DNA from 2 places in the Mesorhizobium sp. AR10 genome. Region 2 is predicted to be linked to the other one. Evidence: riboswitches for the same ligand, from Rfam matches in the RefSeq annotation. Region 2 holds a riboswitch; the other holds the start of a gene.
The links. A riboswitch is a leader RNA that binds a small molecule or an ion and turns the genes downstream of it on or off. The one in region 2 is predicted to bind S-adenosylmethionine.

Region 1 (7,815 bases), 1.6 Mb from region 2:
GCAGCGGCGCGCACGAGGCTGTCGACCTGCTCCAGCGTCGTAGCGCTGGCGATCGGCGCGGTGATGGCGGGTCGTGCCATCACCCAGGCGAGCGCCACTTCCGCCTGCTTGGCGGAGTGACGCGCCGACACTGCGTCGAGCGCGGCAAGGATGCGCATACCGCGCGCATTGAGATAGCCCTTAACGCCGCCGCCACGCGCGCTTTTGCCGAGATCGGCTTCGCTGCGGTACTTGCCGCTCAAGAACCCCTTGGCGAGGCTGAAATAGGTGATGACGCCGAGACCTTCGTCTGCACACAAATCATGCAGCTGCCCATCGAGCGACGAGCGATCGTACAAATTGTATTCCGGCTGCAGCACTTCGTAGCGCGGCAGGCCGCGCAGGCTTGCGACATCCAGCGCGGCGCGCAACTGGCCGGCGTCGAGATTGGAAGCGCCGACGTGGCGGATCTTGCCTTTGGCGAGCAGCGTCTGGTAGGCGCCGAGCGTTTCCTCGTACGGGGTGGTCGGGTCCGGCCAGTGCGACAGATAGAGATCGACGACATCGGTCTGCAGCCGCTTCAACGAGGCATCGATAGCCTTTTCGATATAGGCGGCGGAGAGGTCCTTCTTGCCTTGCCCCATATCCGAACCGACCTTGGTGATGACGACAACCTTGTCACGATTGCCGCGGCTTTTCATCCATTTGCCGATGATGGTCTCGGACTCACCGCCAGTGTGGCCGGCGATCCAGCGCGAATAGGCATCGGCGGTGTCGATGGCGTTGAGGCCGCCGCCGAAAAACCGGTCGAGCAGGTCGAAGGAGGTTTTTTCGTCGGCGGTCCAGCCAAAGACGTTGCCGCCCAGAACCAGCGGCGCGATGGAAAGGTCGGTGTGACCGAGACGGCGTTTCTGCAAGATTGATCTCCGTAGTGCTCTGGGGGATGGATCGGGTGAAAGCCCCTGGCGGACGTCAGGTCCGGAGCCTAACCTAGGTCTGGCCCCGGCGACGTCAAAGGCCTGGTCGCGTTTTCCAACCAGCCAGGGCTTCACAAAGGCGCGACTTGCCGCGCCACCTCTTCCAACCAATGGTCGCGGATGCCCAGCGCCTCGAGATGCTCCAGCGTGTTGAGCACATAGTCTTCGTTCTTTCCGGACTGGCCAACGGCGCCGCGAACGATATCAGCCGCATCGGCCTCATCGAGCCCACCCGCATACTGTTCATGGTGACGGTCGACGATGTAGGTGACTGCCTCGACAGGCTCGCCCCCATTCGTCCCGGCCTTGTCGAGGCGGACGGAGAGTACGCGCTCAAGATAGACATTGGTGACCAGTTCACGCTCGCGCAGATAGGCAATGACCTCGCCGCGCAAATCGCCGGGCACGCGAAAGGCCAGCCCGATGCAGGAGCACCATGGTCGAGGCCGAGCACCAGCCCTGGCCGCTCGCGCGTTCCGCGATGCACGAAGGAATAGACGCAGAGCGACCGGCGGTAGCCGTACAGGCGCGCGCGCCGCGTCTCGACATGCGCGAATCCCGGTCGCCAGATCAGTGACCCGTAGCCAAAAACCCAAAAATCGCCCATATCGCCGAGCCTGATGCACTAGAGTGACGACACCGCACCGGAATCGGTGTTGTTCTGCCTACCTTTTTGCTGGGCGTAAAACGACAGCCCGCTCACCACATTCGCGTTAACGAGAGCCGCAGCATGACGTCAAGTGACGAGCGCCCGCCGAATTTCCGCCGCCGCCTGTTCTGGCTTGCCGCTTTCATCGTCGTGCTGTTCGGCATCTACAGTGGCGGCTGGTTCTATCTGGCGGACAGGGTCAAAAGCGAAGCCGACAGCGCGGTGGCAGCGCTCAACGGCAACGGCATCGAGGCCGGGTGCGCCAATCTCACGGTCAGCGGCTACCCGCTCAGCTTTGCCGTTTCCTGCGACAACATGGCTTACGAGGATGACGCCAGGAACATTGCCGCCTCGACCGGCAGCTTCAATGCCGTCGCACAGATCACGCAGCCCTTGTCGCCTGTCGCCGACCTGCGGGGACCGCTCAGAACCTCGGTCCCCGGCATGGTGCCGTTGTGGATCAACTGGGACAATCTGCAGGCCAGCGTGAACCTGTCCTGGCCCTTGCCCCGGCGCATTTCACTGCAGGCCGAAGGCCTTTCCGGCCAGACCGATCCGGCCGACGACACCGACCCCGTAGAGCTGTTCAGTGCCGGAACGGCGGCGGGGCAACTGCGTCCTAACGGCGGGGACGTCGACTATACCGGCAGCTTTGCCGATCTCGAAATCGACCCCGAAGCGATCGGCGGACGCGTGCTGCCGCCGCTCGACGGCAGCGGCGACGCGACGCTCAAGAACGGCGTGGCGCTGATCAAGACGCAGACCAAGAGTCTGCGTGGCCAGGCGGTCGATATCCGCAAGCTCGATCTGTCGTCGGGAACCGCGCGCATCACCGTTTCCGGCCCGGTGTCGGTCGATGCCGAAGGCCTTGTCAACGCCGAGCTGACGATCAAGCTGAAGGATCCGAAAGCCGTGGCCGCAATCCTTGCCACCGCCATTCCTGAGCAGAAAGGCCCGATCGAACAGGGCTTTGCCGGCCTGGCACTGCTCGGCAACGAACCGTCAATGCCGCTCAGGATCGTCAAGGGCAAGGCCTCGCTCGGCTTCATCCCGCTGGGCAAGATCAAGCCGGTCGAATAGCACAGTCTCATGAACAGACCCGTGAACCTCCTCAGCGTTGGCGCCCTGACGCTCGACACGATCCTTCGCGTCGATACACTGCCCGCGCATCAGGGCAAGTTCATCGCCTCGGACGGCGTCCAGATCGCCGCAGGCATGGCATCGAGCGCTGCCTGTGCGGCACGCCGGCTCGGTGCAGAGGTATCGCTGTGGGCGAGCGCGGGCGATGATGCCGTCGGCGACCAACTGATCGCCGGGATCGAGGCTGAAGGCGTCGATTGCGGATTTGTCCGGCGCGTCGTCGGTGCCCGATCGGCGCTGTCCTCCATCCTGGTCGATGCCCATGGCGAGCGCATCATCGTGCCTTTCTATGACAAGCGCGCCCAGGCCGATCCCGAGAAGCTGCCTGCCACCGACCTCTCCGCATTCGACGCCGTGCTGGTCGATGTGCGCTGGCCGGGCGCTGCCTCCCTGGCTCTGACTGCGGCGCGAGCCACCAGCCGTCCAGCCATACTCGACGCCGACACCGCACCGCTCGACGTGCTGGAACGCCTGTTTCCGCTGGCGTCGCACATTGTCGCATCGGAGCCGGCGGCGCGCATCCTCTGCGGCAAGGAGCTTAGCCCGGAACAGGCCTGTGAAGCCCTGGCGCGACGCACCGATGCCCTCGTCGCGGTAACGGGCGGCGCGGCGGGAAGCTGGTGGTTCGACCGCTCCGCCGGATCCGTGCGCCATGTCGCCGCGCCAAGGATCAAGGCGGTGGACACGCTGGCTGCCGGCGACGTGTTCCACGGCGCCTTTGCCGTCGGATTGGCGGAAGCCATGCCGGTCGAACACGCGTTGCGCTTTGCCAGCGCCGCCGCGGCGCTCAAATGCCTGCGCTTTGGCGGCAGGCTGGGCGCGCCCGACAGGACCGAGACGCTGGCGATGATGGCGGCTCACTGGCCTGCCTGAAAAACTCAGCCCTTTGCCGGGTGCTCGACGGCCTGGCGTCCGAAATCGGGAACGTCGATGTCCTGGCCGGCCTCGATGATCGAGCGGCGCACGGCGCGGGTGCGGGTGAACAGGTCGAACAGCTTTTCGCCGTCGCCCCAGCGGATCGCCCGCTGCAGCGAGGCGAGGTCTTCCGAAAACCGCGCCAGCATTTCGAGGATGGCATCCTTGTTGTGCAGGCAGACGTCCCGCCACATGGTCGGATCGGAGGCGGCGAGACGGGTGAAGTCGCGAAAACCCGAGGCTGAATATTTGATGACTTCGGACTTGGTCACCGACTGCAGATCGTCGGCGGTGCCGACGATGTTGTAGGCGATGATGTGCGGCAGATGCGAGACGATGGCCAGCGTCATGTCGTGATGCTGGGGGTCCATCGTGTCGATGTTGGAGCCGCAGCGCCGCCAGAATTCCGAGAGCTTTTCCAACGCGTCTGGATCAGTGTCGGGCAACGGCGTGAAGATGCACCAGCGGTTCTCGAACAGATCGGCGAAACCGGCATCCGGTCCCGATTTTTCGGTACCGGCCAGCGGATGGCCGGGAATGAAGTGCACGCCATCGGGCACATGCGGCTGCATTTGCGCGATGACCGATGCCTTGGTCGAGCCGACATCGGTGAGGATGGCGCCTGGCTTCAGCGCCGGGGCGATTTCGGCGGCGACCGCGCCCGAAGAGCCGACCGGCACCGAAACGATGACCAAATCGGCATCGCGGACCGCCTCTTTCGCATCCGTGGTGTAGGAATCGCCAAGGCCAAGTTCGCGCGCTCGCGCCAGCGTCGCAGCGCTTCGGGTCGAGATGGCGATGTGACGGGCCAGCCCCTCGCGGCGGATGATTCGGGCCAGCGACGAGCCGATCAGGCCGATACCGACCAGCGCGATCTTTTCGAACATCGGTGATGTCATTGCTTCAGCTTTTCAGAAATGTCGTGAGAGCGGCGACAACGCCGCGATTGGCCTCTTCGGTGCCGATGCTCATGCGCAGCGCATTCGGAAAACCGTAGCCGGAAACGCGCCGCAAAATATAACCGCGCTGGCTCAGATATTCGTCTGCCGCAGCCGCCGAATGCTTCTGGTCGTCGGCGAAGTGGATGAGGATGAAATTGCCGACGCTCGGCGTCACCCGCAGTCCAAGCCTGGTCAATTCCTCGCTCAGCCAGGCCAACCAGGTCTCGTTATGGGCGACGCTGCGCTCGACATGGGCGCGGTCGCGGATCGCGGCTATGCCGGCCTCGATCGCCGTCGCGTTGACGTTGAAGGGACCGCGCACGCGGTTGATCGCGTCGACGATATGCGTCGGCGCATACATCCAGCCGATCCGCGCGCCGCCAAGACCGATCTTGGAGAAGGTGCGAGTCATGACCGCATTCTCGGCGCCGCCCACCAGTTCGATGCCGGCTTCATAGTCGTTGCGGCGGACATATTCGGCATAGGCGGCATCCAGCACCAGAAGCACGTTCCGGGGCAGGCCGGCATGCAGGCGGCGCACCTCCTGGAACGGCACATAGGTGCCGGTCGGGTTGTTGGGGTTGGCGAGGAAAACAATCTTGGTGCGCGGCGTCACCGCGGCAAGGATCGCATCGATGTCGGCGCGCTCGTCGGTCTCCTTGACCGATACCGGGACGGCACCAGCCGACTGGATGTAGATCTTGTAGACCATGAAGGCGTGTTCGGTGAAAATTGCTTCATCGCCGGGCGCGAGATAGGTCTGCGCCAGCAGGCCGAGAATCTCGTCCGAACCGTTGGAACAGATGATGTTCGCCGGGTTGAGGCCGTGCACCTCGGCGATCGCCTCGCGCAGCCGCCTGGCGGTGCCGTCGGGATAGATGTCGAGCTTTCCAGCAATCTCCCGCGCCGCCTCTATCGCCTTCGGCGAGGGACCGAGCGGGTTCTCGTTCGACGACAGCTTGTAGACCTTGGCGACACCGGCGGGTGCGGCGCTCTTGCCCGGCACATAGGCTTCGATGTCCATGATGCCCGCGCGGGGCGTTGGCCGTGCCTGATCCGGTCTCTGGTTCATGTCGCAAAATCCGTCGAGAATGCTTCCGCTGGCGAGAATGCTTCCGCCGAGAAGCCGCTGCGGAAATACAAGCCGTGGCCCGGAATGTCGAGAGGTGGCAGTGGTGCGGGCGGCTGACCGTTGACGCCCGCACGCGTCCGCCCTAGAAGAGATACCAACTTCCGTGGTGATTTGGCCGGTCGGCTTGCAGCCACGTTAAACAACTTGCTAAAGGGCCGTTTGCATCCTGTAACCGGCTTTGCGAAGGCACTGCCGGTTTTTTGTTGTCCGCGACCGGCCGGACGACGACCGCATCGATGCGGAATGTAAGAGAGACGTAATGGCCGCTCTGCGCGCTGGAAAGACCAACAACGAGGCCGACGCACCGTCGAGCCCAGTGTTGCGTTTCGGCGCCGACAAGCCGCTCAAGCTCGACGCGGGCACACTGCTGTCGCCGTTCCAGATCGCCTACCAAACCTACGGCACGCTCAACGACGCCCGCTCCAACGCCATCCTCGTCTGCCATGCGCTAACCGGCGACCAGCACGTCGCCAGCACCAATCCGGTGACCGGCAAGCCGGGCTGGTGGGAAGTGCTGATCGGCCCCGGCAAGATCATCGACACCAACCGCTTCTTCGTCATCTGCTCCAACGTCATCGGCGGCTGCCTTGGCTCCACCGGCCCGGCTTCGACCAATCCCGCCACCGGCAAGCCCTATGGGCTCGACCTGCCGATCATCACCATCCGCGACATGGTCCGGGCGCAATTGATGCTGGTCGACCATTTCGGCATTGAGAAGCTGTTCTCGGTGCTTGGCGGCTCGATGGGCGGCATGCAGGTGCTGGAATGGGCGTCGAGCTATCCGGAGCGCGTCTTCTCGGCGCTGCCGATCGCCACCGGCGCGCGTCATTCCTCGCAGAACATCGCCTTCCACGAGGTCGGCCGGCAAGCTGTCATGGCCGATCCGGACTGGCATGGCGGCAAATATTTCGAGCATGGCAAGCGCCCGGAAAAGGGGCTGGCGGTGGCGCGCATGGCCGCCCACATCACCTATCTGTCGGAAGCCGCCCTGCACCGGAAGTTCGGCCGCAACCTGCAGGACCGCGAAGCGCTCACCTTCGGTTTCGACGCCGACTTCCAGATCGAAAGCTATCTGCGTCATCAGGGCATGACCTTCGTCGATCGCTTCGACGCCAACTCCTATCTCTACATGACCCGTTCCATGGACTATTTCGACCTCGCCGCCGACCACGGTGGGCGGCTGGCCGACGCCTTCGCCGGCACCAGAACCCGCTTCTGCCTGGTCTCCTTCACCAGCGATTGGCTGTTCCCGACCGAGGAGAGCCGTTCGATCGTCCATGCGCTGAACGCCGCCGGCGCATCCGTATCCTTCGTCGAGATCGACACCGACCGCGGCCATGACGCCTTCCTGCTCGACGAGCCGGAACTGTTCGCCGCCATCAACGGCTTCATCGGCTCAGCCGCGCGGGCGAGAGGGCTCGCCTTATGAGCGTGAACCGCGCCCAGCGCGTCGACCTCGAAGTCGTCGCCGATCTCATCCCGCCGCAATCGCGAGTGCTGGACGTCGGCTCCGGCGACGGCTTGCTGCTTGAATTGCTGCAGGACACCAAGCAGGTCGACGGCCGCGGGCTGGAGCTGTCGCAGCGCGGCGTCAACGAATGCGTGGCGCGCGGCCTCAGCGTCATCCAGGGCGACGCCGACAAGGACCTCGAATTCTATCCCGACAAGGGCTTTGATTTCGTCGTCCTGTCGCAGACCTTGCAGGCGACCCGCAACCCGAAGCTGGTGCTCGACGAACTGCTCAGGATCGGCAACCGCGCCATCGTCTCCTTCCCCAATTTCGGCCACTGGCGGGTGCGCCTGTCGCTGTTCCTCAACGGGCGGATGCCGGTGACCAAGGACCTGCCCTACTCCTGGTACGACACGCCCAACATCCATTTCTGCACCATCCGCGACTTCGTCAATCTGTGCGACGAGCTCGGCGCGACGGTCGAGAGGGCAACCGCGCTCGACGGCAACGGCCAGAAGATCGGCCTGTCGATGCCGTGGTGGTTCTGGAATTTCTTCGGCCAGCAAGCGGTGTTTCTGCTGAAGCGATAGCGGAAGCCTGCCGGCCCACGTGCCTATTCCAGAACATCCGTG
Region 2 (7,815 bases):
TGAAAGTGGCGGTGAAGGCGCGCTGTAGCGCCTGATCTCCCCCTCGAGGGGGAGATGTCGCCAAAGGCGACAGAGGGGCTCGCCGCGCGTGGAGCGCCGACGTCTTCCGCGACACCAGACGGCGTTGGCGTTCTACGCGCAGCGACCCCTCTGGCCTGCCGGCCATCTCCCCTCAAAGGGGGAGATTGCAGCTTCACCCTCAATAAATATCGAAGTCGAAATATTTGGCCTGGATCTTCTTGTAGGTGCCGTCGGCGACGATGGCGTCGATTGCCGCGTTGAGCTTGTCGCGCAGCGCGGTGTCCTCCAGGCGAACGGCGATGCCGGCTTCCGTCTCGGTGCCCTTGACGTCGCCAACCAGCTTGCAGCAGTCCTCGCTCGACTTCTTCAGCCAGTCCGTAAGCACGAACTTGTCTGAAATGACAGCGTCGAGACGGCCATTCTGCAGGTCGGTGATCGCCTCTTCCTGGGTCGGGTAGAGCTTTGCTTCAGCGCCGGCCTTGCCATAGACATCCTGGGCATAGGTAGCCTGGGTGGTCGACGCCTGGGCGCCCACAGTCTTGCCAGCAAGTGCCGCAGGTTCGGTCGAAGTGAGATCACTGTCCTTCGGCGCCACCAGAGAAAGCGGGGTCGTATAGTATTTGTTGGTGAAGGAGACCTGCTTCTTGCGCTCCTCGGTGATGCTCATCGAGGCGATGATGGCGTCGAACTTCTTGGCCTGTAGGGCGGGAATGATGCCATCCCAGTCCTGCGTGACGATTTCGCATTCGACCTTCATCTGAGCGCAAAGCGCATCGGCGATGTCGATGTCGAAGCCGACAACCTTGCCGTCCGATGTAATGGTGTTGAACGGCGGATAGGCACCCTCGGTGCCGATCTTCAATTTTTCCTGTGCCTGCGCCGACAAGGCGCCGGCTGCCAGCATCGCAGCGCTTGCTGCCGATATGATCCATCTCGAAATCTGCATTTTTGTTCCCCTAGCAGTTTTGTCGTTTGACGGCCGGCACAGCCAAGCATGGCGCGCCCGGTCAGGCAAGCGCAGTCTGACGGAGATTGGAAGTTCAGCGGGCGGCGCGGAAGTGCTTGGACAGCTTCAGGCCCTGCGCCTGGTAGTTGGAGCCGAGATCGGTGCCGTAGAGCGCCTGCGGCCGCTTCAGCATGTGTTCGTAGACCAGCCGCCCGACGATCTGGCCATGGTCGAGGATAAACGGCACCTCATGGCTGCGCACTTCGAGCACTGCCCGGCTGCCGGTGCCGCCGGACGCCGAATGGCCGAAGCCGGGATCGAAGAAGCCGGCATAGTGGACGCGGAATTCGCCGACCAGCGGATCGAAGGGCGTCATCTCGGCGGCGTAGAGCGGCGGCACGTGCACCGCCTCGCGCGAAACCAGGATGTAGAATTCGTCGGGATCGAGCACCAGTTCGCCGGCGCCGCTCTTGTAGAGCGGCTCCCAGAAGTCGACGACATCCTGCGCGGCGCGCTTGTCGACATCGACCAGGCCGGTGTGATGCTTGCCGCGATAGCCGACCAGACCGTCCTTGTCGCCGTCGAGATCGATCGACAGCGCGATACCGCCGCCGGAAATGTTGGGCGGCTCGGTGGCGACCAGCATCTCGGCACGATGCAATTCGCTCAGCTCGGCTTCCGACAAAAGTGCATTGCCGGTGCGGAACCTGATCTGCGACAGCCGCGAGCCGGTGCGGACCACGATCGGGAAGGTACGCGGGCTGACCTCCAGATAGAGCGGACCGTTGTAGCCGGCAGCGATCTTGTCGAACTCGTGGCCGCGATCGGTCATCACGCGGGTGAAGATGTCGAGCCGCCCGGTCGAGCTCTTCGGATTGGCCGAAGCGGAAACCTCGGCAGGCAGCGCCAGGCTTTCGAGCAGCGGCACGATATAGACGCAGCCTGTTTCCAGCACCGCGCCGTCGGCAAGATCAATTTCGTGCAGCTTCAGCCTGTCGAGCTTTTCGGCGACGCGGTGGCTGGGGCCTGGAAGGAAGGAGGCGCGCACGCGCCAGGCCTTGTCGCCAAGCCTGAGATCAAGGCTGGCCGGCTGGATCTGGTCGGCATCGAGGGCGCGCGGCGACTTCAGCGCGCCCGATTGGAAAAGCGCGGAAATATCCTGATCGGGAAGAATGCCTGTCTGCCGCAAAGCTGGCTCCGCTCGAAGGCCACTGGTACAAACCTCTTAATCAAGCCGGGAATTGACGCAAGCGCGGTGCGGGTCTAAAGGGTCGTTATCCCGTGGTGATTTGGCCGGTCGGCTTGCAGCCACGTTAAACAAGTCGCTAAAGGACCGTCGGGCCGCAAGGCCGTATGGACCGGTTGCGACTTTCGCGGCCGGTTTTTTTGTGTCTGGAACAAAAGCGATGAGCACCAAGAAGCGTAACTGGAAGCCTCAGACCGCACTCGTGCATGCCGGGACCTTGCGTTCCCAATTCGGCGAAACGTCCGAGGCGATGTACCTCACCCAGGGCTATGTCTACGAGACCGCGCAAGCCGCCGAAGCGCGCTTCAAGGGCGAAGAGCCGGGTTTCATCTATTCGCGCTACGCCAATCCCACGGTCGACATGTTCGAAAAGCGCATGTGCGCGCTGGAAGGTGCCGAGGACGCTCGCGCCACCGCTTCCGGCATGGCGGCGGTGACCGCGGCCCTCCTGTGCAGCGCCAGGGCCGGCGACCATATCGTGGCGGCCCGCGCCCTGTTCGGCTCCTGCCGCTGGGTAATCGAGACGCTGGCGCCGAAATACGGCATCGAGGCAACGCTGGTCGACGGCACCGACATCGCCAATTGGGAAAAGGCGGTCAAGCCGAACACCAAACTGTTCTTCCTGGAAAGCCCGACCAATCCGACGCTGGAAGTGGTCGACATCGCCGCTGTCGCCGCGCTTGCCAATTCGATCGGTGCGCGGCTGATCGTAGACAACGTCTTTGCCACCCCCTTGCAGCAAAAGCCTTTGCAGCTTGGCGCTCACATCGTCGTCTATTCGGCGACCAAGCATATTGACGGCCAGGGGCGATGCCTGGGCGGCGTCATCCTGTCGGACAAGAAATGGATCGACGAGAACCTGCACGACTACTTCCGCCACACCGGCCCCAGCCTCTCGCCGTTCAACGCCTGGACGCTGCTGAAGGGGCTGGAGACGCTGACGCTGCGCGTGCGCCAGCAGACGGAAAGTGCGGGCAAAATCGCAGACTTCCTGGCAGAGCGGCCGGAAATCGCGCGCGTCATCTATCCGGGCCGTGCCGACCACCCGCAGGCGGCTGTGGTCAAGAAGCAGATGTCGGGTGGTTCGACGCTGATCTGCCTTGACGTCAAGGGCGGCAAGCAGGCGGCCTTCGCCTTCCAGAACGCGCTCGACATCGTGCTGATCTCCAACAATCTCGGCGACGCCAAGAGCCTGATCACCCATCCGGCGACGACGACGCACAAGAACCTCAGCGACGAAGCCCGTGCCGAACTCGGCATCGGCCCGGGCACGCTGAGGTTGTCCGTCGGCCTCGAGGACGCGGACGATCTGCTCGCGGACATCGAACAGGCGCTCAAGTCAGCCAAATAGGGCGCTGTCAGGCAGGACACTCTCACCTGCCAGGAGGCGGGCGCTACCACTCAGGCGCCCGACGGCGTCTCTTCCAGTTCGGCCGCCATGGCCTTGGTGCGGATGGTCATTGCGTTGCCGCGCCAGTCGACGGCGAAGCCGAGCCAGCCGCGCGCCCAGATGGCGGGAAGCATTACGTCACGCGCGATCATCGCCGGGACCATGCGCAGCGACAGGTACCAGCCCTTGGCCGAGGCCAGGGCGCATTCCGGCAGGTAGGCGACTGCCAGCACGGCAATCGCGGTTGCCGGCAGGCTGAAGCCGGCACCAGCCGCCGCCATCAGCGCCAGCGCCAGTGGCACCGCCGCCCCGGTGAATATCTCGGGCGCGAAGAACAGCGGAAATGTGACGCGGCGCAGGCGAGCCCAGCGAGCCTGGCGCGACCAGATTTCGCCAGGCGTGCGCTGGCCGAGCGGCTGCTCGAAGGGCGAGGCGACAAGATTGACGCGCAATCCGAGCCCGTTGACCAGCTTGGTCGCGGCGGCGTCCTCGGCGATCTCGGCAGCAAGCGCGCGGATGCCGCCATTGGCGTCGAGCATCGGCTTGTTCCACAACATGCTCTTGCCCTGGGCGAAGCCGAGGCCAAGTGCCTCACCGGCATATTGCCAGCGGGCCTGCAGCGTGTTGAGGAAGGCGCATTCGACCTCCGCCCAGAACCCGTCCGGCCGCGAGCCGATCGGCGTCGAGCAGACCAGGCCGGTGTCGGTCCGCCACGCCGCCAGCAAATGTTGGACATAGTCCTTCGGCATCAGCACGTTGGAATCGGCAAGGATGACCCAGTCGTGCCGCGCCGCTTCCCAGCCCTTGACGCAATTGTTGAGTTTCGGATTGCCGCTGATGCGGTCGTCGCCAATCAGCAGCCGGGCCGGTGTCTTCGGAAACAGGGCGATCGCCCTGTTTATCAGCTTGACCACCGGATCGTCGGCATGAGCGACGCAGAAGACGAGTTCGTAGCGCGGCCAGTCGAGCGCAAAGGCGCGCGCCAGCGTCTCCTGCGTAAACGGCTCGACACCACGCGACGGCACCACGATCGACACCGGCGGCTGATTGCCGACGGGCGGCGGGATGATGCGCGGCCGCTTAAGCCGCGATGAGGCGAGCAGGATGCTGGCGAGGTTTGAAAGAAGCAGGGCTGACGAAAGCAGGGCGGCTATGAAGGTCAGTTCCATCGGGATCTGGTCACTCCGGGAAAACCTGGCCACGAACAGCCGTTTTCAACAGTTCGACAGAGCGCTGAGTCGCCCGGCACAAGCCTGCGCACACCATCATTGTCGTGTGTCACTTAAATGACATTGTTTGTCGGCACCTGCCCTTGAGGTCGTTGACCAAGCCGGGGAGAGCGCCGACAGTTCCGTTCGTATGGTCTTGGAGTAGCCAATGTACCGCGCCGTTACGCACAACATCGAAGTGCAGGTCAGGCCGTTCTATCTGGAGGATCGCTCGGATCCGGCGGAGAACCGTTATGTCTGGGGCTATCAGGTGACCATCGACAACCAGTCGGACGATTTCGTGCAGCTTCTATCGCGCTATTGGCACATCACCGACGGCACCGGCCGGGTCGAGGAAGTGCGCGGCGCCGGCGTGGTCGGCGACCAGCCCGAACTCAACCCCGGCGACAGTTATCAGTATACGTCCGGCTGCCCGCTCTCGACACCGTCCGGCATCATGGTCGGCCACTACACGATGCGCAACAAGCGGGGCGAGACGTTCGACATCGCCATCCCCGCCTTCTCGCTCGACCTGCCGGGCACGCGGCGAACGGTGAATTAGCGACTTTCTCCCCGTCTTTATACGGGTAGAAATGCCCGGCAGGGCAATGAGGCGCGGCGCCGGACCGATGAGATTATCTTCCACGCACAAGGGCGTCTAGTGAATGGCGCGGCCATTTGCCGACGGTCACGCTGCCCCTCATCCGCCCTTCGGGCACCTTCTCCCCGAAAACGGGGAGAAGGAAGAGACTTACTGAGCCGCAAACTCCGAAGGGTCGAAGTCATATTGCTTCGAGCAGAACTCGCAGGCCACGTGAATGCCGCCATCCTCGGTGCTGTCCTTGATCTCGTCGGCGGAAAAGCCTTCGAGTATGCCGCGGATCTTGTCGCGCGAGCACGAACACTGGTCGGCGACCGGGACGCCGCCGAAGACGCGGACACCATGCTCGTGGAACAACCGATAAAGCAGCCGCTCGGCGCCGATGGTCGGGTCGATCAGTTCGGTCGGCTCGATGGTGCCGAGCAGCGCCAGCAACTCCTGCCATGAATTGTCGGCCGGATCGTGGATTTCCTCACGCGGATCGCCGTCGCCGCCGGGCAAGTCCGGCACGCGCATGCGTTCGGGCGATTGCGGCAGAAACTGCGCCAAAAGGCCACCGGCGCGCCATTGCTGGCGGGCGCCGCCGACGCCGGGCGTCAACAGCTTGGCCACTGAAAGCCTGAGATCGGTGGGGATCTGCTCCGACTGACGGAAATAGGTGCGGGCGGCCTCTTCCAGCGTTTCGCCGTCGAGCTGGACGATGCCCTGGTAGCGCTGCGTGTGGGCGCCCTGATCGATAGTCAGCGCCAGCACGCCGTTGCCAAGCAGCGTCTGCGGCGAAGTCTCGCCGGCAGCCACCAACGCCTCCAGCCGGTCCGCATCGAAGCGCGCATAGGCGCGCAGCGCCTGCGGCGTGGAGAAATCCGCGACCAGCATGTCGACCGGCCCGTCGGTACGGGTCTGCAGGATGAACTTGCCCTCGAATTTGAGCGAGGTGCCGAGCAGGACCGTCAGCACACAGGCTTCCGCCAGCAGGCGGGCGACCGGCTCGGGGTAGTCGTGGCGGCTGAGGATGGCGTCGAGCATCGGCCCGAGCTGGACGGTGCGGCCGCGCACGTCGAGCGGGCCGACCTCGAAGGGCACGACATGATCGTCGCCGGCGTAGCCGAATTCGCCGAGTTTGGGTTGTTCAGCCAATTGATGAGTTTCCAACATGACAAAGCTCCGGGGCGCGGCCATGCCGCCCTCCGGGGCGCATGCGTCGAAACGCGCGGTTTTTGCGTGATGGCCCGCAGATAGGCATCACGCGCTCCCGGATCAAGCGCCCAGGCACCACGCCAGAACCGCCTTCTGGGCATGGAGCCGGTTTTCGGCCTCGTCGAACACCACGGAATGCGGTCCGTCGATGACCTCGTCGGTGACCTCTTCGCCACGATGCGCCGGCAGGCAGTGCATGAACAGGGCGTCCGGCTTTGCCTTGGCCATCAGTGTCGCATTGACCTGATAGGGCGAGAAGACATTGTGACCGCGCGCGCGGTGTTCCTGGCCCATCGATACCCAGCAATCGGTGACGATGCAATCGGCTTCATGAACGGCTTCCTCGGGCGAACGGGTGAAGTTCAGCTTGCCGCCATGCGCCTTCGACCAGTCGACATGCTTTTGTGCCGGCTCGCTGCCTTCTGGCACGGCGACATTCAGGTTGAAGCGGAACCGCGCCGAGGCCTCCAGCAGCGAATGCAGCACATTGTTGCCGTCGCCCGTCCAGGCGATGGTCTTGCCGGCCACCGGACCGCGATGCTCCTCGAAGGTCATGATGTCGGCCATCAGCTGGCACGGATGGGTGTCGTCGGTCAGCCCGTTGATGACGGGGATGGTGGCGTTCTCGGTCAGTTCGAGCAGCCGCTCATGCGAGGTGGTGCGGATCATGATCGCGTCGACATAGCGCGACAGCACCTTGGCGGTGTCGGCGATGGTCTCGGAACGGCCGAGCTGCATCTCGGTGCCGGTCAGCATGATGGTCTCGCCGCCGAGCTGGCGCATGCCGACGTCGAAGGACACGCGCGTGCGCGTCGATGGCTTGTCGAAGATCATCGCCAGCACCTTGCCCTCGAGCGGTTTTGTCCGCTCGCCGGCCTTGAGCCTGGCCTTTCGCACCACTGCGTCGTCCAGCATGACGCGCAGATCGCCTTCGGAAACGGCGGATAGATCGGTGAAATGGCGAAGGCTCATCAGGACTTTTCCGGGATTACTTCGCGGCAGCCGCGGCGATGGCTTCAGTCAGGCCCCGGGCGCCGGCGCGGATGCGGTCGAGCGCCTCGTGGATCTCGGCGTCAGTGACGGTGAGCGGCGGCAGCAGGCGAATGACGTTGTCGCCGGCCGGAACCGCCAGCAGGTGCTGGTCGCGCAGCGCCATGTTGACCTTGGTGTTGGGCATCGCGCATTTCAGGCCAAGCATCAGGCCGC

Region 1: another riboswitch for S-adenosylmethionine. It lies ahead of metX (homoserine O-acetyltransferase MetX); the one in region 2 lies ahead of LHFGNBLO_RS04635 (O-succinylhomoserine sulfhydrylase).

The regions. Positions count from the first base shown of each region.
Region 1 covers NZ_CP080524.1:1,803,272-1,811,086, reverse strand. Annotated here, with positions in the region: gene LHFGNBLO_RS12265 (aldo/keto reductase) at 1-896, opposite strand, end outside; partial or broken gene LHFGNBLO_RS12260 (gamma-glutamylcyclotransferase) at 1,028-1,563, opposite strand; gene LHFGNBLO_RS12255 (DUF2125 domain-containing protein) at 1,687-2,685, shown strand; gene LHFGNBLO_RS12250 (sugar kinase) at 2,695-3,618, shown strand; gene LHFGNBLO_RS12245 (prephenate/arogenate dehydrogenase family protein) at 3,624-4,559, opposite strand; gene hisC (histidinol-phosphate transaminase) at 4,564-5,673, opposite strand; SAM riboswitch at 5,827-5,904, shown strand; gene metX (homoserine O-acetyltransferase MetX) at 5,993-7,162, shown strand; gene metW (methionine biosynthesis protein MetW) at 7,159-7,773, shown strand; gene LHFGNBLO_RS12225 (DUF1330 domain-containing protein) at 7,797-7,815, opposite strand, start outside.
Region 2 covers NZ_CP080524.1:240,776-248,590, forward strand. Annotated here, with positions in the region: gene araD1 (AraD1 family protein) at 1-35, shown strand, start outside; gene LHFGNBLO_RS04625 (ABC transporter substrate-binding protein) at 200-967, opposite strand; gene LHFGNBLO_RS04630 (2'-deoxycytidine 5'-triphosphate deaminase) at 1,062-2,156, opposite strand; SAM riboswitch at 2,239-2,316, shown strand; gene LHFGNBLO_RS04635 (O-succinylhomoserine sulfhydrylase) at 2,374-3,564, shown strand; gene LHFGNBLO_RS04640 (ceramide glucosyltransferase) at 3,615-4,772, opposite strand; gene apaG (Co2+/Mg2+ efflux protein ApaG) at 4,981-5,373, shown strand; gene LHFGNBLO_RS04650 (Hsp33 family molecular chaperone) at 5,563-6,591, opposite strand; gene argF (ornithine carbamoyltransferase) at 6,670-7,581, opposite strand; gene LHFGNBLO_RS04660 (aspartate aminotransferase family protein) at 7,598-7,815, opposite strand, start outside.